One region of the Geodermatophilus sp. SYSU D01105 genome, then DNA from elsewhere that is predicted to be linked to it. Evidence: riboswitches for the same ligand, from Rfam matches in the RefSeq annotation. Region 1 holds a riboswitch; each other region holds the start of a gene.
What was found. A riboswitch is a leader RNA that binds a small molecule or an ion and turns the genes downstream of it on or off. The one in region 1 is predicted to bind cyclic di-AMP.
Positions count from the first base shown of each region.

Region 2: it holds a riboswitch for cyclic di-AMP, as region 1 does, so the genes downstream of both, ACI79I_RS12250 (transglycosylase family protein) here and ACI79I_RS21625 (aggregation-promoting factor C-terminal-like domain-containing protein) in region 1, are expected to answer to the same signal.
Region 3: it holds a riboswitch for cyclic di-AMP, as region 1 does, so the genes downstream of both, ACI79I_RS20310 (LysM peptidoglycan-binding domain-containing protein) here and ACI79I_RS21625 (aggregation-promoting factor C-terminal-like domain-containing protein) in region 1, are expected to answer to the same signal.

Region 1 is NZ_JBJGYR010000029.1:15,447-21,901, forward strand. Features, by position in the region: gene ACI79I_RS21595 (TcmI family type II polyketide cyclase) at 1-111, opposite strand, end outside; gene ACI79I_RS21600 (LuxR C-terminal-related transcriptional regulator) at 486-1,205, shown strand; gene ACI79I_RS21605 (LuxR C-terminal-related transcriptional regulator) at 1,547-2,203, shown strand; gene ACI79I_RS21610 (methyltransferase family protein) at 2,267-2,593, opposite strand; gene ACI79I_RS21615 (cation diffusion facilitator family transporter) at 2,886-3,647, opposite strand; gene ACI79I_RS21620 (ArsR/SmtB family transcription factor) at 3,644-4,021, opposite strand; gene ACI79I_RS21625 (aggregation-promoting factor C-terminal-like domain-containing protein) at 4,175-4,615, opposite strand; cyclic di-AMP (ydaO/yuaA leader) riboswitch at 4,859-5,018, opposite strand; gene ACI79I_RS21630 (alkene reductase) at 5,211-6,296, shown strand; gene ACI79I_RS21635 (hypothetical protein) at 6,386-6,455, shown strand, end outside.
Region 2 is NZ_JBJGYR010000011.1:53,895-60,349, reverse strand. Features, by position in the region: gene treZ (malto-oligosyltrehalose trehalohydrolase) at 1-1,189, opposite strand, end outside; gene ACI79I_RS12250 (transglycosylase family protein) at 1,432-2,004, opposite strand; cyclic di-AMP (ydaO/yuaA leader) riboswitch at 2,028-2,137, opposite strand; gene treY (malto-oligosyltrehalose synthase) at 2,394-4,721, opposite strand; gene glgX (glycogen debranching protein GlgX) at 4,718-6,455, opposite strand, start outside.
Region 3 is NZ_JBJGYR010000024.1:47,051-53,505, forward strand. Features, by position in the region: gene ACI79I_RS20285 (hypothetical protein) at 1-537, shown strand, start outside; gene ACI79I_RS20290 (NDMA-dependent alcohol dehydrogenase) at 650-1,756, opposite strand; gene ACI79I_RS20295 (hypothetical protein) at 1,988-2,437, shown strand; gene ACI79I_RS20300 (GNAT family N-acetyltransferase) at 2,536-2,868, shown strand; gene ACI79I_RS20305 (VOC family protein) at 2,896-3,399, shown strand; cyclic di-AMP (ydaO/yuaA leader) riboswitch at 3,654-3,815, shown strand; gene ACI79I_RS20310 (LysM peptidoglycan-binding domain-containing protein) at 3,818-4,906, shown strand; gene ACI79I_RS20315 (ArsR/SmtB family transcription factor) at 5,154-5,594, shown strand; gene ACI79I_RS20320 (STAS domain-containing protein) at 5,550-5,864, opposite strand; gene ACI79I_RS20325 (vitamin B12-dependent ribonucleotide reductase) at 6,205-6,455, opposite strand, start outside.

The DNA of each region.
Region 1 (6,455 bases):
CATGGCGGTCGCGTCGTAGCGACCGAAGACGGCGGCGACGTCGTCCGCGTCGGTCGGCGCCATCTTCGCGATGATCATCGTCTGGTGCACAGGGACCTCCAGCGTCGCCACGGCCCCGGAGAGGGGACGGGAGGGATGCGGCGACGCTAGGGGCGAAGGGCCCTGCGCCGACATCGGCCGGACGTCGAGTTCTGGACCACACCCGCAGGGGGACGGCGGACCCCTCCGACTCCCCGCCCGGGGGATGGGGGGAGTCGTCCTCCTGGTCCGGTGCTGCCCTCTTGGGGGAGGCTGCATCTCCCATCAGGGAGGGGGCAAGCCCCCCCTTCGGGATGACGCGACCGCCCTACCTGGGTCTGAACACGCCGACGGGTGCGGGCTGTCCGTGCCGGGGCAGTGGCGGCTCGCCGGGCGGACGCCCTACGTTCCGGTACTCACCTGGCGGCGTCGCCCTCGGGCGCCGGACCGGAGCGGAGCTGACGCGTATGGGCGGTGGCGTCCTCGGGCCAGCGGCGAGCAGCCGCGGCGGGCCGCTCTCGGTGCTGATCTGCGACGACCACGAGGTGCTGCGCCACGGCCTGCGCGCCGTGTTCCGCCAGGCTCCCGACGTCACCGTCGTGGCCGAGGCCGCCGACGCCGACGAGGCGTTGTCGATGGCCGCCACCGTGCGGCCGGACGTGACCCTCGTCGGCCTCGGGGCGCAGGGAGCGGTCGTCCAGGAGCTCGTGCGGGCGCTGACCGGCATGGGGATCGCCGTCGTCCTGCTCGGTGAGACCGGAGCCGGCAGCGACCTCGTCGAGGCGCTCCAGGCGGGGACGCGCGGGTACGTGCACACCACCGTGAGCCCGGAGCGTCTGGTCGAGGGAGTGCGGGCGGTGGCCCGCGGGGAGACCGTCCTCGACGCCTCCGTCACCGGCGAGCTCCTGCACTGTCTCGACGGCGTCCGCCAGGCGGCCGACGGCGCCGGCCGGTCGGCCTCGGGCCAGCTGACCGCGCGGCAGTGGGTCGTCGCGGAGCTGGTCTCCGAGGGGCTGACCAACGCGGAGATCGCCGCCCGGCTGCGGGTGAGCCGCGCCACGGTGAAGGGGCACATCACGGTGGCGCTGCGCCGCCTGGGCCTGCGGGACCGCACCCAGCTGGCCATCCACGTCCACCGGGCCGGCCGGCCCGACGACCGGGGGGAGGCGCGGCGCTCGGGCGGGTGACCCGTTCTGCCGGCGCATCTCCCGGGGGGTGTCGTGACGCTGACCCTGTGAGAACGCTGGGCATCCGGTGGACACTGTCTGAGCGGAACCTGTGAGCACTGCATCCATGGAGTCACTCCAGTCGGAAGACAGACCGGACACGTCTCGCCGGTGGGCCCGTCTCGGGCCGGACACAGGGGGAAGGCATGACGCAGGCCGAGGTCGGTGCCAGGCCCGGACCGACGACCACCCGTCCACGCTCCCCGGGGCAGCCGACCGGCGGCACGCCGGCGGCGGAGGCGGAGGAGCCGCCGGGACCCCGGCCGGCGGCGCCGGCCCGGCCGTGTGCCGTCCGGACGCCGATGGCCCTGGTGCGGGTCCTGCTGTGCGAGGACCAGGAGGTCTTCCGCCTGGGCCTGCGGGTCGTCCTCGAGGCGCAGCCGGACATGGCCGTCGTCGCGGAGACCAGTCACCTGCCCGAGGCGCTCGCGGTCGCCGAGGGTGTGGCGACGCAGGTCGTCGTCGTCCGGCAGGGCCTGGTGGCCGGCGCCACCCTGCCCGTGCTGCGCACCCTCTGCCAGCGGGACACGGCGGTGCTCGTGCTCGCCGAGCCGGACGCGGACGTCGACGGTCGGCTGGTGGAGATCCTGCAGGCCGGGGTCCGCGGCTACCTGCCCCGTCGCGCGGCCGCGCAACGGCTCGTCGACGGCGTCCGGGCACTCGCCCGGCACGAGGCGGCACTCGACCCCACCGCCACCCGGCACCTGGTGCGGTACCTGAGTGACCCCGAGGCCCTGCTCGGCTCCGAGGAGCATCCCCTCGACCGGCTCACCGAGCGGCAGCGCGACGTCGCCGAGCTGGTGGCGCAGGGGCTGAGCAACGAGGAGATCGCCTGCCGGCTGTTCGTGAGCCTGTCGACCGTGAAGAGCCACCTCACGGCCTCGATGCGCCGCCTCGACGTCCGGACCCGCACGCAGCTGGCGATCCTCGTCAACCGGGACCGCTCGCCGGCGGCCTGAGGGCGGACCCCCTCGGGCCGAGACCGTCCTCCGGGGGGCACCAGGGGCGGGGAGGCGCCGCCGTCAGCCGATGCGGGCGTCGGCCGGGGGACGGGCACGACGGCCGACGCCGGGGACGAACCGGCCGGTGCGTGCGGCACAGGCGGCGTAGGCGTTCCCGTGCAGGAGGCTCAGGTGGGGCTCCTCGACGACGCGGACCTGCACCTCCACGGCGGCGATCAGCGCGACCAGCGCCGCGACGCTGATCCAGGTGGGCACCACCAGGACCATGCCGACCTGGGCGAGCGCCATGGCGGTGGAGACCGGGTTGCGGACGCAGGCGAACACCCCGGTCGTGACCAGGTCGGTCCGCTCGCCGGGATCGACGCCGATCCGCCAGGACGCGCCCATGCCCGCCTGGCCGGCCAGGGTGGCGGCGGACCCGCGAGCGCGAGGAGCAGCCCGACCGCGGCCAGGACGGGGTGGGGATCGGCGGGCACGGTGCCGGTCACGGCCAGCAGCGGCCCGGCCAGGCCGAGCACCACCGCGGCGACGAACAGCACTCCGCCCCACCAGGCGGCCTCGGCCGGGGTGCCGGAGATGCCCCGGAAGCCGGTGCTGCCGGTGCGGCGGTGCTGCACCCACGACCGGACGCCGAACAGCACGACCAGGGCGACGACGTACAGGGCCAGGGCGACCGCGCTCATCGGTCCTGCTGGCGGCGCGTGATCTGGAGGGTCTGCGGTGAGGTGGCGGGCGCGCAGCAGGCGTCCGTGCAGCCGTCAGCACAGCCGCACCCGTCGCCGGCGCCGTCGGGGGCCTCGCCCGGACGGTCGGGCGCGCAGCAGCCCTCGCCCCTCCACGCCTCGACCCCTTCGCGGGCCGCCACGGCGGCGATGACCAGCCCGGCGATCGGGTCGGCCCACCCCCAGCCGAGTGTCGCGTTGAGGACGAGCCCGGCGAGCAGGACGGCCGAGAGGTAGGTGCACAGCAGCGTCTGCGTGGAGTCGGCGACGACCGCGTGGGAGCCGAGCGCGCGGCCGGTGCGGCGCTGCGCCCAGGACAGGAACGGCATGACGACCAGCGAGGCGATCGCCAGGCCGATGCCGACCGGTGAGGCCTCGGGATCCCCGCCGGAGGACAGTGCGCGCACCGACTCGACGGTCACGTACGCGGCCAGGGCGAAGAACGAGAACGCCATCAGCCGCAGCGCCTGCCGCTCGCGTGACTCGGGCAGTCGATGGCGGAACTGCCACAGGATGACGAGCCCGCTGGAGACCTCGACGACCGAGTCCAGACCGAAGCCGACGAGCGCGACCGATCCGGCGGCGAGGCCCGCGACCACCGCGATGACCGCCTCGATGACGTTGTAGGTGACCGATGCCCCGGCCAGCAGCTGTGCCCGGCGGCCCAGCCGGCTCCGCTCCATCGGGGTCAGCGCCGGGTGCGCGGAGGTGGCGGTCACCGGCCGGCCGCCTCGCCGTAGACGGGGCACAGCGCCACGGCGTCGCCGGTGGCGGCGAGCAGCTGTTCGGCCGCCGACAGCACGTCGAGCAGGGGCGCGGTGTGGGCCAGCGACCACATCGACGCCCGGCCCTTCGGCCGGGAGGTCACCAGCCCGCAGTCACGCAGACAGGCCAGGTGCGCCGACACGGTCGACTGCGCCAGCCCGAGGTGCGCGGTGAGGTCGACGACCCTGTGCTCGCCGAGCGCCAGGTGACGCAGGATCGCCAGCCGGGCCGGGTCGCCGAGGCTGCGGAACACGCACGCGGCGGCGGAGAGCGCGGTGGTCTCGTCGACCGACGGCTCTGGAGCGCTCGCACTCGATGTCATCGGCATTCGGCGATGACAGCGGGGATGGGCGGCCGTGTGGGACGCGGTGTGCCCGCTCCTCGAGGCGACGGGAGGCCACCCGGGTCGGGGTGGCCCCCCGTCGCGGATCAGGTCAGCCGGTCAGCCGGTGACACGGGTGACGTCGAAGGGAGCTCGTCCTCAGTACCAGCCGGTGGACCGTGAGTGGTCCCATGCCCCGCAGGGGCTGCCGTACCGCTCCCCGATGTAGATCAGGCCGGCCTTGATCTGGCGGTACGGGTCCGACGTCTTGCGGATGCCGGTGCTGGCCCAGGTCGAGTCGAGGAACTGGGGGATGCCGTACGCGCTGCTCGTCGGGTTCTGGGCATGCGGGTTCCAGCCGCTCTCCCGCTCCCACAGCCGGTCCAGGCAGCCGAACTGGGTCCGGTTGCCACCGACCTGGCCCAGGGCGTGGTCCTTGTAGGCCTGCTTCTCGCTCGCCCCGACCGCGGCCGGGCTGCCCTGGACCTCCGCCTGGGCCAGCGACCCGCCGACGGGGGCGAGAGCCAGCGAGAGGCCCAGGGCGCCGACGACGGCGAGCCGGTGCAGGGCGCGGGGTGAGTGGGTGTGCTCGTTGTGCATGGTGGTCCTCGTGCTGTGCGGGTGCCCGGCACCGTCGGCGCCGGGACGTGCGGGACCGGCCGCGCCGGTCGGCGTGTCGTCAGCTGGGCGCGCGGCACCGGCCGGACACGGGTGCCCGGCTGGGCGCCGTCGGCCGACAGTGCGTGCCGGGCGGCTGGTACCTGGGACGTGGACAGGCGGGAGCGCGACGGTCCCGGACCCTGTGGGCGCGCGGGGGCGAGAGCCCCGGGCGCGGTGGTTCTCCTTGTCTCCCCGGGCCGCCTACCGGGTCAGCTGACGGGTTCGGGCTGGGAGTGCCCTACCCGCTCCCGGATGGTTCCCGGGAGCGGGACTCACCCCGGGTGGTGCGGGTGGGTCCCCGGCTCGCACCCACCTGGTGAGTGCGACTCGGCGGCGTCCGGCGCGGGCTCCCGGGGCTCGGGAGGCGACGATCGGCCGGACGCAGTCACCGTAAGAACGCGATGTGCACCGCGCCACTCGACGGCCGACGAATCGGTGTGACGCCGTAGTGGTGCCGACGGGACGCGCGTCACTGTGAGCGTCGTGACGGTCGCGTCCCGGAATGGCGGCCCCACGGTCGAGCGTCGAACTCCCCGTGGACCTGTTCTCCCCCGTGACCCTGGGCGACATCGAGCTCGCCAACCGCGTCGTGATGGCCCCGCTGACCCGCATGCGCTCCGGTGCCTCCGGCGTCCCCGGTGACCTCGTCGTCGAGCACTACCGCCAGCGCGCCGGCGTCGGCCTGATCATCACCGAGGGCACCTACCCCAACCACGAGTCGCAGGCGTTCGTCGGCCAGCCCGGCATCGTCACCGACGAGCAGGTCGAGGGCTGGCGCCGCGTCGCCGAGGCGGTGCACGCCCGCGGCGGCACGATCGTCATGCAGGTGATGCACGGCGGCCGGGTCACCCACCCCGACGTCAACGGCGGCCGCCGCGTCGTCGCCCCCAGCGCCATCGCCATCAACGGCGAGGGGCACACCGAGAAGGGCAAGCAGCCCTACCCGGTGCCGCACGCACTGACCGTGGCCGAGGCCCGCGACGTCGTGTCGGACTTCGTCTCCGCCGCCCGCCGCGCCGTCGAGGCCGGGCTGGACGGCGTGGAGATCCACGGCGCCAACGGCTACCTGCTGCACGAGTTCCTCTCCCCGGCGTCCAACCAGCGCACCGACGAGTACGGCGGGTCGCCGGCGAACCGGGCGCGCTTCGTCGGCCAGGTGGTGACGGCGGTGGCCGCGGCGATCGGCGCCGGCAAGGTCGGCCTGCGGATCTCGCCCGAGCACGACATCCAGGACGCCCTCGAGACCGACCGGGACGACGTCCTCGCCACCTACGGCACGCTCGTCGACCAGTTGGCCCCGCTGGGCCTGGCGTGCCTGTCGGTGTTGCACCGCGAGCCCGCCGGGGACCTGGTGCAGGAGTTGCGCCGGCGCTTCGGCGGCCCGCTGATCGCCAACAGCGGCTTCGGCACGGTCACCACCCGCGACGAGGCCGTGGCACTGATCGAGGCCGCGCACGCCGACGCCGTCGCCGTGGGCCGCGCCGTTCTCGCCAACCCCGACCTGGTCGAGCGGTGGGCCGGCGAGCACCCGGAGAACGAGCCCCGGGCGCACCTGTTCTACGCGGCCGGCCCCGAGGGCTACACCGACTACCCGACGCTGACCGACCGCCGGGCGAGCTGACGCCCCGGTTCGTGCACCCAGTGCGCCCCGGTGCCGTCCGGGATCGCGCTGGGTGCACACGGCGCTCGCCTGCCGGGTACGGGAGTTCCGTGGACCTCGACGACGTGCTGGCGGGAGCCGACCACGTCACCCGCCAGGCGCGGTGGGTCGACGCCCCGC
Region 2 (6,455 bases), on a different contig from region 1:
GGGAGGCCGAGATGCGGTCGCCGACGGCGCGGTTGCCGATCTGGTCGTGGTCCTGCAGGTAGCCGAGGAACTTCCAGCCCGGCAGCTCGTCGACGTCGACCGGCCGGCCGTGGTGCCGGCGGCGGAAGCTGGACCACGCGCCGTCGTGGAAGTAGGCGCCGGTCAGCGTCTTGGCCAGCCCGGACAGGCCCGCAGCAGCGAAGTCGGCGTAGTAGCCCTGGCCCTCGCCGGTGAGGGTCGAGTGCAGCGCGTGGTGGAAGTCGTCGCTCCACTGCGCGGTCAGCCCCATGCCGCCGGCCACCCGCGGGGTGACCAGGCGCGGGTCGTTGAGGTCACTCTCGGCGATGAGGGTCAGCGGGCGCCCCTCGGCCACCGACAGCCGGTCGACCTCCTGCGCCATCTCCTCCAGCACGTGGGTGGCCCGCTCGTCGACCAGCGCGTGGACGGCGTCGAGCCGGAGGGCGTCGACGTGCATGTCCCGCAGCCACATGAGCGCGTTGTCGATGATGTACCGGCGCACCTCGTCGGAGTCCGGCCCGGACAGGTTGATCGAGTTGCCCCAGGTGTTGGCACCCTCGGCGAAGATCGGCATGAACTGCGGCAGGTAGTTCCCGGACGGGCCGAGGTGATTGTAGACGACGTCCTGGACGACGGCCAGCCCGCGCTGGTGGCAGGCGTCGACGAACCGCTGGTAGGCGGCCGGGCCGCCGTAGTCCTCCTGCACCGCGTACCAGAGGACGCCGTCGTAGCCCCAGTTGTGGGTGCCGTTGAAGCCGTTGACCGGCAGCAGCTCGACGAAGTCGACACCGAGCTCGACCAGGTGGTCCAGCCGTTCGATCGCCGCGTCGAGCGTGCCCTCCGGGGTGAACGTGCCGACGTGCAGCTCGTAGACCACACCGCCGGCCAGCGGGCGCCCCGTCCACGCCGCGTCGCCCCACGCGTACGCCGACGGGTCGAACCGGCGGGAGGGCCCGTGCACCCCCTCGGGCTGCCGGCGCGAGCGCGGGTCGGGGTGGACCTTCTCGTCGTCGTCGAGGAGGAAGCCGTAGTCGGCCTCCGGCCCGGCCTCGACCTCGGCGCGCCACCAGCCGCCGTCGTCCCGGTGCATCTCGTGCACGGAGCCGTCGACCTGGAGCCGGACCCGCTTCGGCAGCGGTGCCCAGACGGAGAACTCGACGGGTGCGGACATGCGCAGTGCCTCCACGCGGGACGAGACGGGGACTGGCCGGAGGGCCGGGATCGGGACGGATCATGCCCGCACACCCGGCGGCCAACCGTGGGTTCCGGGCACGGTCCGCGGAGGAGGGAGCGCAGGGCCGACCGGGCTGGGTCGCCCGTCCACGGCGGGAGCGGGACACCTCCGGACCAGCTGCCGGCCCCGCGCGCGGCGGGGCCCGGCCGGGAGCGCACCGGCCGGGCCCCGCGGTCCGGTCAGACCCGGAGCGTCTGACCCACGCGGATCACGTTCGGGTCGCTGACCTGGTCCCGGTTCAGCTCCCACAGCCCGCGCCAGCCGCCCTCGGTGCCGTGGCGGGCGGCGATGGAGCCGAGGGTGTCCCCGGCCTGGACGACGTGGCTGCCGGTCGCCGCCCGGTCCGCCCGCGAGGCCTGCTCCGGTTCGGCGGCCGGCGCCGGCGACTGGACCGCGGCGGTCAGGTGCCTGCCGCAGGTCGGCCACGCGCCGATGCCCTGGCCGTCGAGCGTGCGCTCGGCGACCACGATCTGCTGCTCCTTGCTGGCCAGGTGGGCGTTGGACGCGAACTCGCGGCCGCCGTAGGCGGCCCAGGTGCTGGCGCTGAACTGCAGGCCGCCGTAGTAGCCGTTGCCGGTGTTGATCTGCCAGTTCCCGCCCGACTCGCACTGGGCGACGCCGTCCCAGTTGTGCTCCGCGGCCTGAGCCGTGCCGGGGAGCGCGAGGGCGGAGAGCGCCGCCGCGCCGGTGAGGACGACGGCGCCGCGGCGCAGGCCGCGTGCGGGCGTGCGGGATCGGTCGTGCTGGGGCATGGGGGTCCTCCGATCGGCCGCCGGCGGGGTTAGCTGTCGGGTTCGGACGATCGGTGCCCGGCCGCGGATCGCGGCTTCACCCCCAGACGCGCTGCGCACACCTCGCGCGGGGCGTCGTAGGTGGGTCCCCCACCCCCGTCCACGGTCGTGCAGAGGTCCGCTCGCCGCCGGACGGGGTTGGGCGGGACGGCGCCGGGCCCGGCGGGGAGCCGGACGCCGCGAACGCTAGGTGGGCGTGCCGCACCCGGCCTGTCGGCAGGGGGGCGGGGCACGGCCCTCCTGCGACAGGCCGGGCGGGAGCGGCGCACCGCCCCCGCCCCGCTGCGCTTCGTGACGGACGTGGCCCCTGCGGGGTCCCGCCGCGAGCCCGGTGGCGTGGTGGTCCTGCGTCAGTCCCGCACGAGCAGGGCGACCGGCAACCGCTCCAGCGCTGCCCCGACGGGGAGCCCGGCGGCGTCCGAGACGTACCGCCCACCGGTGAGCAGGTCCCGCCACGCCCCGTTGGGCAGTTGCAGCGCGGTGTCGCCCCAGCCACCGGCGCCGGCCAGCCCGACCGGGAGGCGGGTCGCGACGGTCACCGCGCCGCCGCGGTCGAAGGCGACGACGTGGTCGGCCGCCGTGCCCGTGGCCGTCACCGGCTCGTACCCGGTGAACCACTCCGGGTGCTCGCGGCGGGCGCGCAGGGTCCGGGAGACCACGAGCAGCTTCGCCGCGCCCTCGGCGTCCACGGGCGGCACCCAACCCCCGTCGAGCCGGGCCAGCAGCCGCCGGCGCAGCGCGTAGTCCACCGGACGGCGGTTGTCCGGGTCGACCAGGGAGAAGTCCCACAGCTCGGTGCCCTGGTAGACGTCCGGGACACCGGGCATGGTCAGCTGCAGCAGCTTCTGCGACAGCGAGTTCGACCAGCCCGCCGGCGCGATCCGGGCGACGACGTCCTCGATCGCGCCGTGCGTCGCCTCGTCGTCGTAGGCCGCGTCGACCAGCGCGTGCAGCCGGGCCTCGAACTCCTCGTCCTGGTCGGTCCACGTCGTCGACGTGCCCGCCTCGCGAGCCGCCTTCTCCGCGTAGGCGTGCGCCCGCTCCCGGGACAGCGGCCAGGCGCCGACGAGGTTCTGCCACACCAAGGAGGCCAGCGGCCGGTCGGGCAGCGGGTGCCGGGCGAGCAGCTGGCGCACCAGCTGCGCCCAGTCGTCCGGCTGCTCGGCCAGCACCGCGAGCCGCGCCCGCACGTCCTCGCTGCGCTTGGTGTCGTGCGTCGACAGCGTCGTCATCGACTCCGGCTTGCGCGCCAGCCGGCGCTGCTGCGCCTCGTGGAACTCCGCCACCGTGCTGCCGAAGCGGGCCGGGTCGCCGCCGACCTCGTTGAGCGCGACGAACCGGGCCCACCGGTAGTAGGCGCTGTCCTCGACGCCCTTGGCCATGACCGGTCCGCTGGTCTGCTCGAAGCGGGTCGCCGCCTCGGTGCCGGCCTGGGACAGCACCGAGTGCAGCGCGTCGACGGCGCCGGCCAGGTCGGGACGGCGCTCCCGCACCGCGGCCACGGTCGCGTCGAGGTGCTCCCGGCCGTCGGGCAGGTAGGTGCGGTAGACCGGGAAGCTCGCCAGGAGCTCGGCCAGGGCCTCGGTCTGCTGCTCGCGGGAGATGCCGGGCAGCTCGCCGATGACCCGGACCAGGCGGGCCACCTCCGAGCCGAGCATCCCGTCGGTCACCTCGCGCTTGCAGGCGCGCACCAGCTCGGCGTAGTCGACCGGCCCGCCGGACAGCTCGGTGTCCAGCGCGGTGATCGCCGCCTCCCCGGCCGGGTCGACCAGCACGTCGTCGACCTCGGCCAGCGCGTCGTAGCCGGTGGTCCCCGCCGTCGCCCAGCTCTCCGGCAGGTCCTCCCCGGGCTCGAGGATCTTCTCCACCACGGTCCAGCGGCCGCCGGAGGCCTCGGCCAGCCGGTCGAGGTAGCCCTTGGGGTCGGCCAGCCCGTCGGGGTGGTCGATCCGCAGGCCGTCCACGGCGCCGGCCTCGACCAGCTCCAGGACCAGCCGGTGGGTCGCCGCGAAGACCTCCGGGTCCTCCGCCCGCAGCCCGGCCAGGGTGTTGATCGCGAAGAACCGCCGGTAGTTCAGGTCGGAGTCGGCCCGCCGCCAGTCGACCAGCTCGTAGTGCTGCCGGGCGTGCACCTCCTGCGGGGTGCCCTCCCCGGTCCCCGGCGCGATCGGGAACCGGTTGTCGTAGTACCGCAGCTCCCCGTCGACGACCTCGAGCTTCTCCACGTCCTCCGCCGAGCCGAGGACGGGGATGCGGACCTTGCCGCCGCCGAAGTCCCAGTCGATGTCGAAGGCCGCCGCGTGGGCGCTGTCCCGGCCGTGCTGGAGCACGTCCCACCACCACGGGGCCTCCGACGGGTCGGCGACGCCCATGTGGTTCGGCACCAGGTCCAGCACCAGGCCCAGGCCGCGCTCGTGCAGCGCGGCGACCAGCCGGTCGAACCCCTCGCGCCCGCCGCGCGACTCGTCGATGTGGGCGTGGTCGACGGTGTCGTAGCCGTGGGTGCTGCCCGCGGCCGAGCGCAGCAGGGGTGAGGAGTAGGCGTGGCTCACCCCGAGGTCGGCCAGGTAGCCGGCGAGCTCCGCGGCCCGGTCCAGGGGGGAGTCGGCGGTGACCTGCAGGCGGTAGGTCGCCGTCGGCACCTCGCGCCGGCGCTGCTCGCTGAGCGGCTCGCTCACAGCGCCGGACCCGTGAGGACGACGATCGAGCGCCCCTGCACCGTCACCGTCTCACCCGGCTTGCGCTCCACCGGCTCGACCTCGCCCATCTCCGCGGTGTCGAGCACCGTCGTCCAGCCCTGGGCGTAGTCCTCGCTGGGCAGGGTGAAGTCGATCGGCTCGTGGGAGGCGTTGAACGCCAGGTAGAAGTGGTCGTCCTTGACGTACTCCCCGCGCTCGTCCATCTCCCGGATGCCGAGGCCGTTGAGGTAGACCGCCAGCGACTTGGCGTAGCCGACGTCCCAGTCCTCGTCGGCCATCTGCTCGCCGTCGGGGGTCAGCCAGTCGATGTCGGCCACCGGCTCGCCCTGACCGCGGCGCACCGGGCGGCCGTGGAAGAACCGCCGCCGGCGGAACGTCGGGTGGTCGCAGCGCAGCTTGGTCACCGCCTTGGTGAACTCCAGCAGGCCCTCGTCGACGTCCTCCCAGTCGATCCAGGTCAGCTCGGAGTCCTGGCAGTAGCCGTTGTTGTTGCCGCCCTGGCTGCGGCCCAGCTCGTCCCCGTGCAGCAGCATCGGCACGCCCTGGCTCAGCATCAGCGTGGCGATGAAGTTGCGCCGTTGCTGCGCACGCAGCTGCAGGATCGCGGGGTCGTCGGTGGGGCCCTCGACACCGCAGTTCCAGCTGCGGTTGTGGCTCTCGCCGTCGTTGTTGTCCTCGCCGTTGGCCTCGTTGTGCTTCTCGTTGTAGGAGACGAGGTCGTTGAGCGTGAAGCCGTCGTGCGCGGTGACGAAGTTGATGCTCGCCACCGGGCGCCGCCCGGAGTGCTGGTACAGGTCCGCCGAGCCGGTGATCCGGCTGGCGAACTCGCCGACGGTGGCGTCCTCGCCGCGCCAGAAGTCCCGCACGGTGTCGCGGTACTTCCCGTTCCACTCGGTCCACAGCGCCGGGAAGTTGCCGACCTGGTAGCCGCCCTCGCCGACGTCCCACGGCTCGGCGATCAGCTTCACCTGGCTGACCACCGGGTCCTGGTGGACCAGGTCGAAGAAGGTCGCCAGCCGGTCGACGGCGTGCAGCTCCCGGGCGAGGGCCGAGGCGAGGTCGAACCGGAAGCCGTCGACGTGCATCTCGGTGACCCAGTAGCGCAGCGAGTCCATGATCAGCTGCAGCGACTGCGGCGTGCGGACGTTGAGGGTGTTCCCTGTGCCCGTGTAGTCCATGTAGTACTGCTCGTCGCCCTCGACGAGCTTGTAGTACGTGCGGTTGTCGATGCCGCGGAACGACAGCGTCGGGCCCAGGTGGTTGCCCTCGGCGGTGTGGTTGTAGACGACGTCGAGGATGACCTCGATGCCGGCCTCGTGCAGGGCGCGGACCATGCCCTTGAACTCCTGCACGTGCTGCCCGGCCGTCGTCGCGCTGGCGTACTCGTTGTGCGGCGCGAAGAAGCCGATCGTGTTGTAGCCCCAGTAGTTGCGCAGGCCCTTCTGCTGGAGGGTGTCGTCCTGCACGAACTGGTGCACCGGGAGCAGCTCGATCGCGGTGATGCCGAGGGACTGCAGGTGCTCGATCGTCGCCGGGTGGGCGATGCCGGCGTAGGTCCCGCGCAGCTCCTCGGGGATCCGCGGGTTGGTCATGGTCAGGCCCTTGACGTGGGCCTCGTAGATGACCGTCTTGTTGTAGGGCGTCTTCGGCGGGCGGTCCACGCCCCAGTCGAAGTACGGGTTGACGACGATGCTCTTGGGCATGTGCGCCGCG
Region 3 (6,455 bases), on a different contig from region 1:
GACCTGCCGCCGGGGGTCGAGGTGTCCCCGATCGGCCCGGCCGACACGCTGTCCCAGCTGCTCCTCGACGGGGAGCTCGACGCGGTCTACAGCGCCCGCAACCCGGGCCCGTTCAACACCCCGGGCGGCGGCGGGATCCGGCGGTTGTTCGCCGACCCCGCGGAGGTCGAGCGGCAGTACTCCGCCCGGACCGGCATCTTCCCGATCATGCACACGCTGGTGATCCGCCGGGAGGTCTACGAGCAGCACCGCTGGCTGGCCCGCGAGCTGGTCAAGGCCTGCGCGACGGCCAAGGACGTCGGCCTGGCCGGCATCGGCGAGACCGCCGCCCTGCGCTACGCCCTGCCGTGGCTGTGGGCCGAGGTCGAGCGCACCCGCGCCGCCCTCGGCGAGGACTGGTGGCCCTACGGGCTCGAGCCCAACCGGACCACGCTCGAGACGTTCCTGCGCTACCACGCCGAGCAGGGGCTCTCCCCCCGGCGGTACGAGCCCGAGGAGCTCTTCGCCCCGGAGTCGCTGGCCGCGTTCGTCATCTGACGTGCGCGTGGTCTGACGTGCGCGTGGTCTGACGTGCGCGTGGTCTGACGTGCGCGTGGTCTGACGTGCGCGGAGCGCCCCCGGCCCGAGCGGGCCGGGGGCGCTCGTGCGTTCAGTGCCGGTGCTGGAGGACCCCGCGGATGGTCGTGCCCTCGCGCTGGTCCCGGTAGCCCTGCTCGATCTCGTCGAGGGCGTACCGCCGGGTGATGAGCTCGTCGAGCCGGAGCCGGCCCTCCTCGTGGAGGCGCAGCAGCCGCGGGATGTCCCGGTGGGCGTTGCACATGCCGAAGAGGGCGCCCTGCACGCGCTGCTCGAAGACGGTGACGATGTTGCCGGGCAGGCTCACCGTCTTCTCCAGCGTGTGGTCGGCCAGCCCGGTGAGCACCAGCGTGCCGCCCTTGCTCAGGCAGCGGTGCGCTCCGGCGATGATCCCGGTGTCCGTGACGCCGGTGGTGACGATGACGACGTCGGCGCCCGTGCCCCGCGAGAGCTCCCGGGAGAGGGCCGCGGCCTCCTCGGTCGTGGCGACGGCGTGCGTGGCGCCCAGCGTCCGGGCGAACTCCCGGCGGAAGGTGACCGGGTCGACGGCGACCACGTGCTGGGCCCCCACGCTCGCCGCCCCCTGGACGGCGTTGCAGCCGACCCCGCCGGTGCCCACCACCACGACCACGTCGCCCGGCCGCACCGGCCCGGCGTTCACCGCGGACCCCCAGCCGGTCGGCACGCTGCAGGCCATGAGCGCGGCGACGTCCAGCGGGTGGCGCCGCTCGATCCGGACGCACGAGTACTGCGAGAGCAGCGAGGTCTCGGCGAAGGCGCCGACCATGCAGTACCCGCCCAGCGGCTCGCCGTCGAGCGTGAACGGCCAGCTGCCGTCGGGGAGCCGGCCGGTGGCGATGGTCGCGCCCAGGTCGCACAGGTTGGACCGGCCCGACGCGCACCAGCGGCAGTGGCCGCAGGTGGGGAGGAAGGCGGTCACCACGTGGTCGCCGGGCTCCAGGCCGGTCACGCCCCCACCGACCGCCCGGACGACGCCGGCGCCCTCGTGCCCGCCGACGATCGGGTAGCGGGCGCTCTCGAACCTCAGGTGCTCGTCGGAGTGGCACAGGCCCGCGTAGGCCATGTCGACCAGGACCTCACCCGGGCCCGGGTCCCGGACCTCCAGGTCGACGACCTCCCAGTCGCCGGGTCCCCGCAGCACGGCTCCCCGCGTCCTCATGCACCGTCTCCTCGCCTCGGGTCCGGACGGCGCGACGACCGCGTCCCGCGCACCGCCTCCGGTGGCACCGTCGGCCACGGGGACACCCTGCCGCACCGGCCCGGGCCTCCCCGCGCTCGGCCCCGGCCGGAGGTGGACCGCCGATTCCGGGACCAACGGCCCTGCGCTGGGCACCGCGCGCTCGGCACCGTGGAGACGGCTCACCCGACACCCGTCCCGAGGAGCACCGCGTTGACCGTTGCCGCGCAGCCGCCCCGCCCCAGGACCGCCCCCACCGCCCTCGCCCGCCCCCGCCGCATCCCGGGCGGCACACCCGACGGACGGCGCTGGGAGCTGCTCGTCGAACCGACCGGGGTCACCGTGGTGATGTCCGCCGTGGCGGTCGCGGAGGCGCACGTGTGGGAGCCCGACGGCGAGGTCGTCGTGGAGTTCTGGGCCGACGGCCCCGACCTGCCGGACCCGCTGAGCGCCCAGCTGGTCGAGCAGGCCTTCGCCCACCCCGCCGTCCGGGCGCACCGGCCCATCCTGGTCTGCGCTCCCCGGCAGGACGGCACGCTGGTGCAGGAGGCCCGGCGGCGGATCGAGGGCGCACGGACGCGGGCCGCCGGGACGACCTGCCTGATGGAGGGACGGGTCGGACCGGGTCCGATCGTCCCCAGGCCGCGGGCCGCCGGTTCCTGAGCCGCCCGAGTCGCGTTCCTCGGTCGCCGGCGGGGATCGGCGTGCGCGCCGGTCCCCGCCTGCAAGACTCTGCCGTCGACCGAGAGGACCGGTGTGCGATGCCCGAGAACGAGCCGGTGGTGGTGGACGTGCCCGGGGCCGGACGTTTCGAGGTGCGGGTGGACGGCCAGGTCGCCGGTTTCGCCGAGTACCGGCGGACCGCGTCGTCGGTCGCCTTCACCCACACCGTCGTCGACCCGGCCTTCGAGGGCCGGGGGCTGGGCTCGGTGCTGGCCCGCGGCGCCCTGGACGCCACGCGGGCGGCGGGCCACGCCGTCCTGCCGTTCTGCCCGTTCATCCGCGGCTACATCCAGCGACACCCCGCCTATCTCGAGCTCGTGCCCGCCGAGCGGCGGGAGCAGTTCCGGCTCGCCCCCTCCGCCGACCGCTGACGCCCCGACCCGAGAGGACGCACCCCGATGACGACGACCGCCCCCGACCCCGCTGCGCTGGAGGCCGAGCGGGCGCGCATCCGCGCCGCACACCTGCGGCCGGCCGGCGAGCGCCCCGCCACCACCGCCCGCGGCCTGCACCACACCGCCCTGATCAGCAGCGACGTCGAGCGGACCGTGCGCTTCTACCAGGACGTCCTGGGCTTCCCGCTGACCGAGCTGATCGAGAACCGCGACTACCCCGGCTCCTCGCACTTCTTCTTCGACATCGGCAACGGCAACCTCATCGCCTTCTTCGACTTCCCCGGCCTGGACGTCGGCCCCTATGCCGAGGTGCTCGGCGGGCTGCACCACATGGCCATCAGCGTCGACCCCGAGCGCTGGCAGGAGCTGGTGCGGCGGCTGACCGACGCCGGGGTGCCGCACGAGGTGCACAGCGGGGTGTCGGTGTACTTCCGCGACCCCGACGGCGCCCGCATCGAGCTGATCGCCGACCCGCTCGGGGAGATGTACGGCCACCAGGTCCTGTGACCGACCCCGGCGGCGGCCGGACCGTTCCCGAGGCTGTCGCCGGGACCCGCGGCCGCCGCCGGGAGCCGCGGCCGCCGCCGGGACCCTGTGCCGGAGAGCACGTCCGCGGAGCGCTCCTGCCCCGACCTGCACGTCCTCCCCACGCACACCACCACGTGACGACCGTCACGGCGACAGTTCACATGACCCAACGTAACGTTTTGGCTGCGTTCCGCAGATGGGAGCGTGGCGCCGGTCCGCCAAACCCTGCCCACCGGTAGCCGTCTCCAGAACCTCAGGGCAGGGGTGGGGGACCCACGTTCCACGGCGCTCCGGCCGAACGGCCGGGCGCGCCTCGGGGTGAAGCCGCGATCCGCGGCCGGGCACCGATCGTCCGAACCCGACAGCTCACCTCGCCGGCGGTGATCGGAGATCACCCATGGCCAAGCACCGTGCGCCGCGCTATGTCCGGACCAAGAAGGTCATCGCCAAGGCCCCCGTCGCGGCAGGGGCCACCGTCGTCGGACTCGGCGTCCTGAGCACCCCGGCATCCGCCGCCACCACCCACGACTGGACCGGCGTCGCCGAGTGCGAGTCCGGCGGCGACTGGAGCATCAACACCGGTAACGGCTACTACGGCGGGCTGCAGTTCAGCCAGTCCACCTGGGCCGGCTACGGCGGGACCGACCTCGCCCCCCGCGCGGACCTCGCGACCCCGGCGCAGCAGGTCGAGATCGCCGAGAAGGTCCTCGCCGGGCAGGGCATCGGCGCGTGGCCGACCTGCGGCAAGCAGCTGGCCGACGGCACCACGCCGGCCGCTGTCGAGGCGCCGGCCCCCGCGCCGGCCGCCGCTCCCGCAGCGCCGGCTGTCGCCCCGGCCCCGGAGGCCGCTCCGGCCCCGACCGCCGCCCCGTCGGACGTCTACACGGTCCAGCGCGGCGACACGGTGGCCGAGATCGCCACCACGTTCCACCAGCCCTGGCGCGAGCTGTACCAGCGCAACGTCGGCGTCATCGGCAGCGACCCGACCCTGATCTTCCCCGGTCAGGTGCTGCTGGTCGCCGGTGCCGCGCAGGCCGCCGTCGCCCCCGTCGAGGTGGGCACCGTCGGCAACTCGGTCCCCGTGGCTGCCGCCGCCCCGGCCGCTCCGGCACCTGCGCCCACGACGGCGCAGATCACCAACAGCGCCGGCGCCGTGCGGCCGCAGGCGCAGGCGGCCGCCGACGCGGTGGTCAGCAACGTGCCCGGCGCCGCCGGCATCACCATCGGCGGCACCCGCGGCAGCGCGGTCGACCCGCACGGGCACCCGTCCGGGCTGGCCCTGGACTACATGGTGCTGTCCGACGCCGCCCTGGGGGACGCCATCGCCCAGTACCAGGTCGACCACTGGGACGAGCTCGGCGTCGAGTACGTGATCTGGCAGCAGCGGATCCTGACCTCGCCGACCGGCACCTGGAAGGCCATGGAGGACCGTGGCGGCGTGACGGCGAACCACTTCGACCACGTCCACGTGAACTACCGCGGCTGACCCCTCCGATCCCGGGTCCCCGGCACCACGGCAGCGCCCCCCCACCCGTCCGCGGGTGGGGGGTCGCTGCCGTCCGCGGGCGGGGGTCGCTGCCGTCCGCGGGCGGGGGTCGCTGCCGTCCGCGAGTTGGCAGGTCGCTGCCGTCCGCGCCCTGGGATGCGGCCCGGCCGGGCCGACTGCCCCCCACCCGGGTGGCACCCGTCGGGAGCGGGACCCCGGCGGATCGGCGGCCCGTAGAGTCCGGGACGTGCCCTACCGCCATGTCCCGATCGCCGCTGCGAAGGCCGATCTGTTCAAGGCCCTGGGTCATCCCCTGCGCGTGCTGGTCCTGGAGCAGCTGACGCAGGGCGAGCGGACCGTCGGGGAACTGGCGACCCAGCTCCAGGTGGAGATGTCACAGCTCTCGCAACAGCTCGCGGTGCTCCGGCGGGCTCAGGTCGTCATCGCCCACCGCTCGGGCTCGGCGGTGCGCTACTCGCTGCGCGACCCGAGGACCTCGCAGCTGCTGGCGGTGGCTCGGCAGCTGCTGGTCACGGAGCTGACCTCCACCCGAGACCTCCTCAGCGACCTCCTCGAGGACCCCGACGCACCGGGCGCGACGATCCCGCCGGTCGAGAGCCCGACCCGGGCAGCGACGGCGACGTCATCCGGGCCGCTGGAAGAGGGCGTCCACTCCGGTCAGCTGTAGCACCCGGTCGACCCGCGCCGAGGCGGACCGCAGCACGAGCGTCCGGCCCTGCCGGTCGGCCACCCGGGCCAGCTCGGCCAGCAGGGCGACACATGCCGCGTCCAGGAAGGTCACCTCGCCGGCCTCGATGGCCACCACCGGCGGCAGCCCACCGGGGTGTTCACGTCGGAGACGATCGACGACCTCCACGTCGACCTCGCCCCGCAGCCGGAGCACCCGTCCCCCGGCCTCGGTCTCGATGCTGGCCGAGCCGTCGGGGCCTCCGCGCACGCCCACCCCCGGACAGCCCCCGCAGCACTCGCGGATGTGTGAACATCGTAAAGTAGCCAATCCTGCGGGGGTCCACTGACGCACCAGGCACGGACCGGCTCCCGGTGCAGCGCCCTCCCGGTGCCTGCACGACGCGGCCGGTGACGGCGGCCCGGGCACGTCTCCGGCCGGTGCCGAGACGGGACCGCCCCGGCCGCACGAGGCGGCCGGGGCGGCACGACGAGGTCCCACGCAGGCAGACCTCCGGTGGGTCCGGTCAGCACACTCGGCACCGACCACCCAGGCGAGCCCGCCGGGACGTCCCGTGAGGATCCGCGGGACGTCCTGGCGAGCCTCGCTCTCAGCTGCAGCCGCTGGTGGAGCCGCAGCCCTCGCAGACGTAGCAGCTGCCGGCCGGGCGCATCTTCGTGCCGCAGGTCATGCACAGCGGCGCGTCGGTGGCCGTCCCGGTGACCAGCTCGAGCAGCTCGGCCGAGGAGTGCGCCTCCTTGACCGACTTCTCCGCCTTGGGCTCGGGCTTGGCCGGGCCCTCGGCCGGCGCGGAGGTGCGCAGCGCCTCCAGGTCGACCTCTTCCTCCTCGACGACCTCGG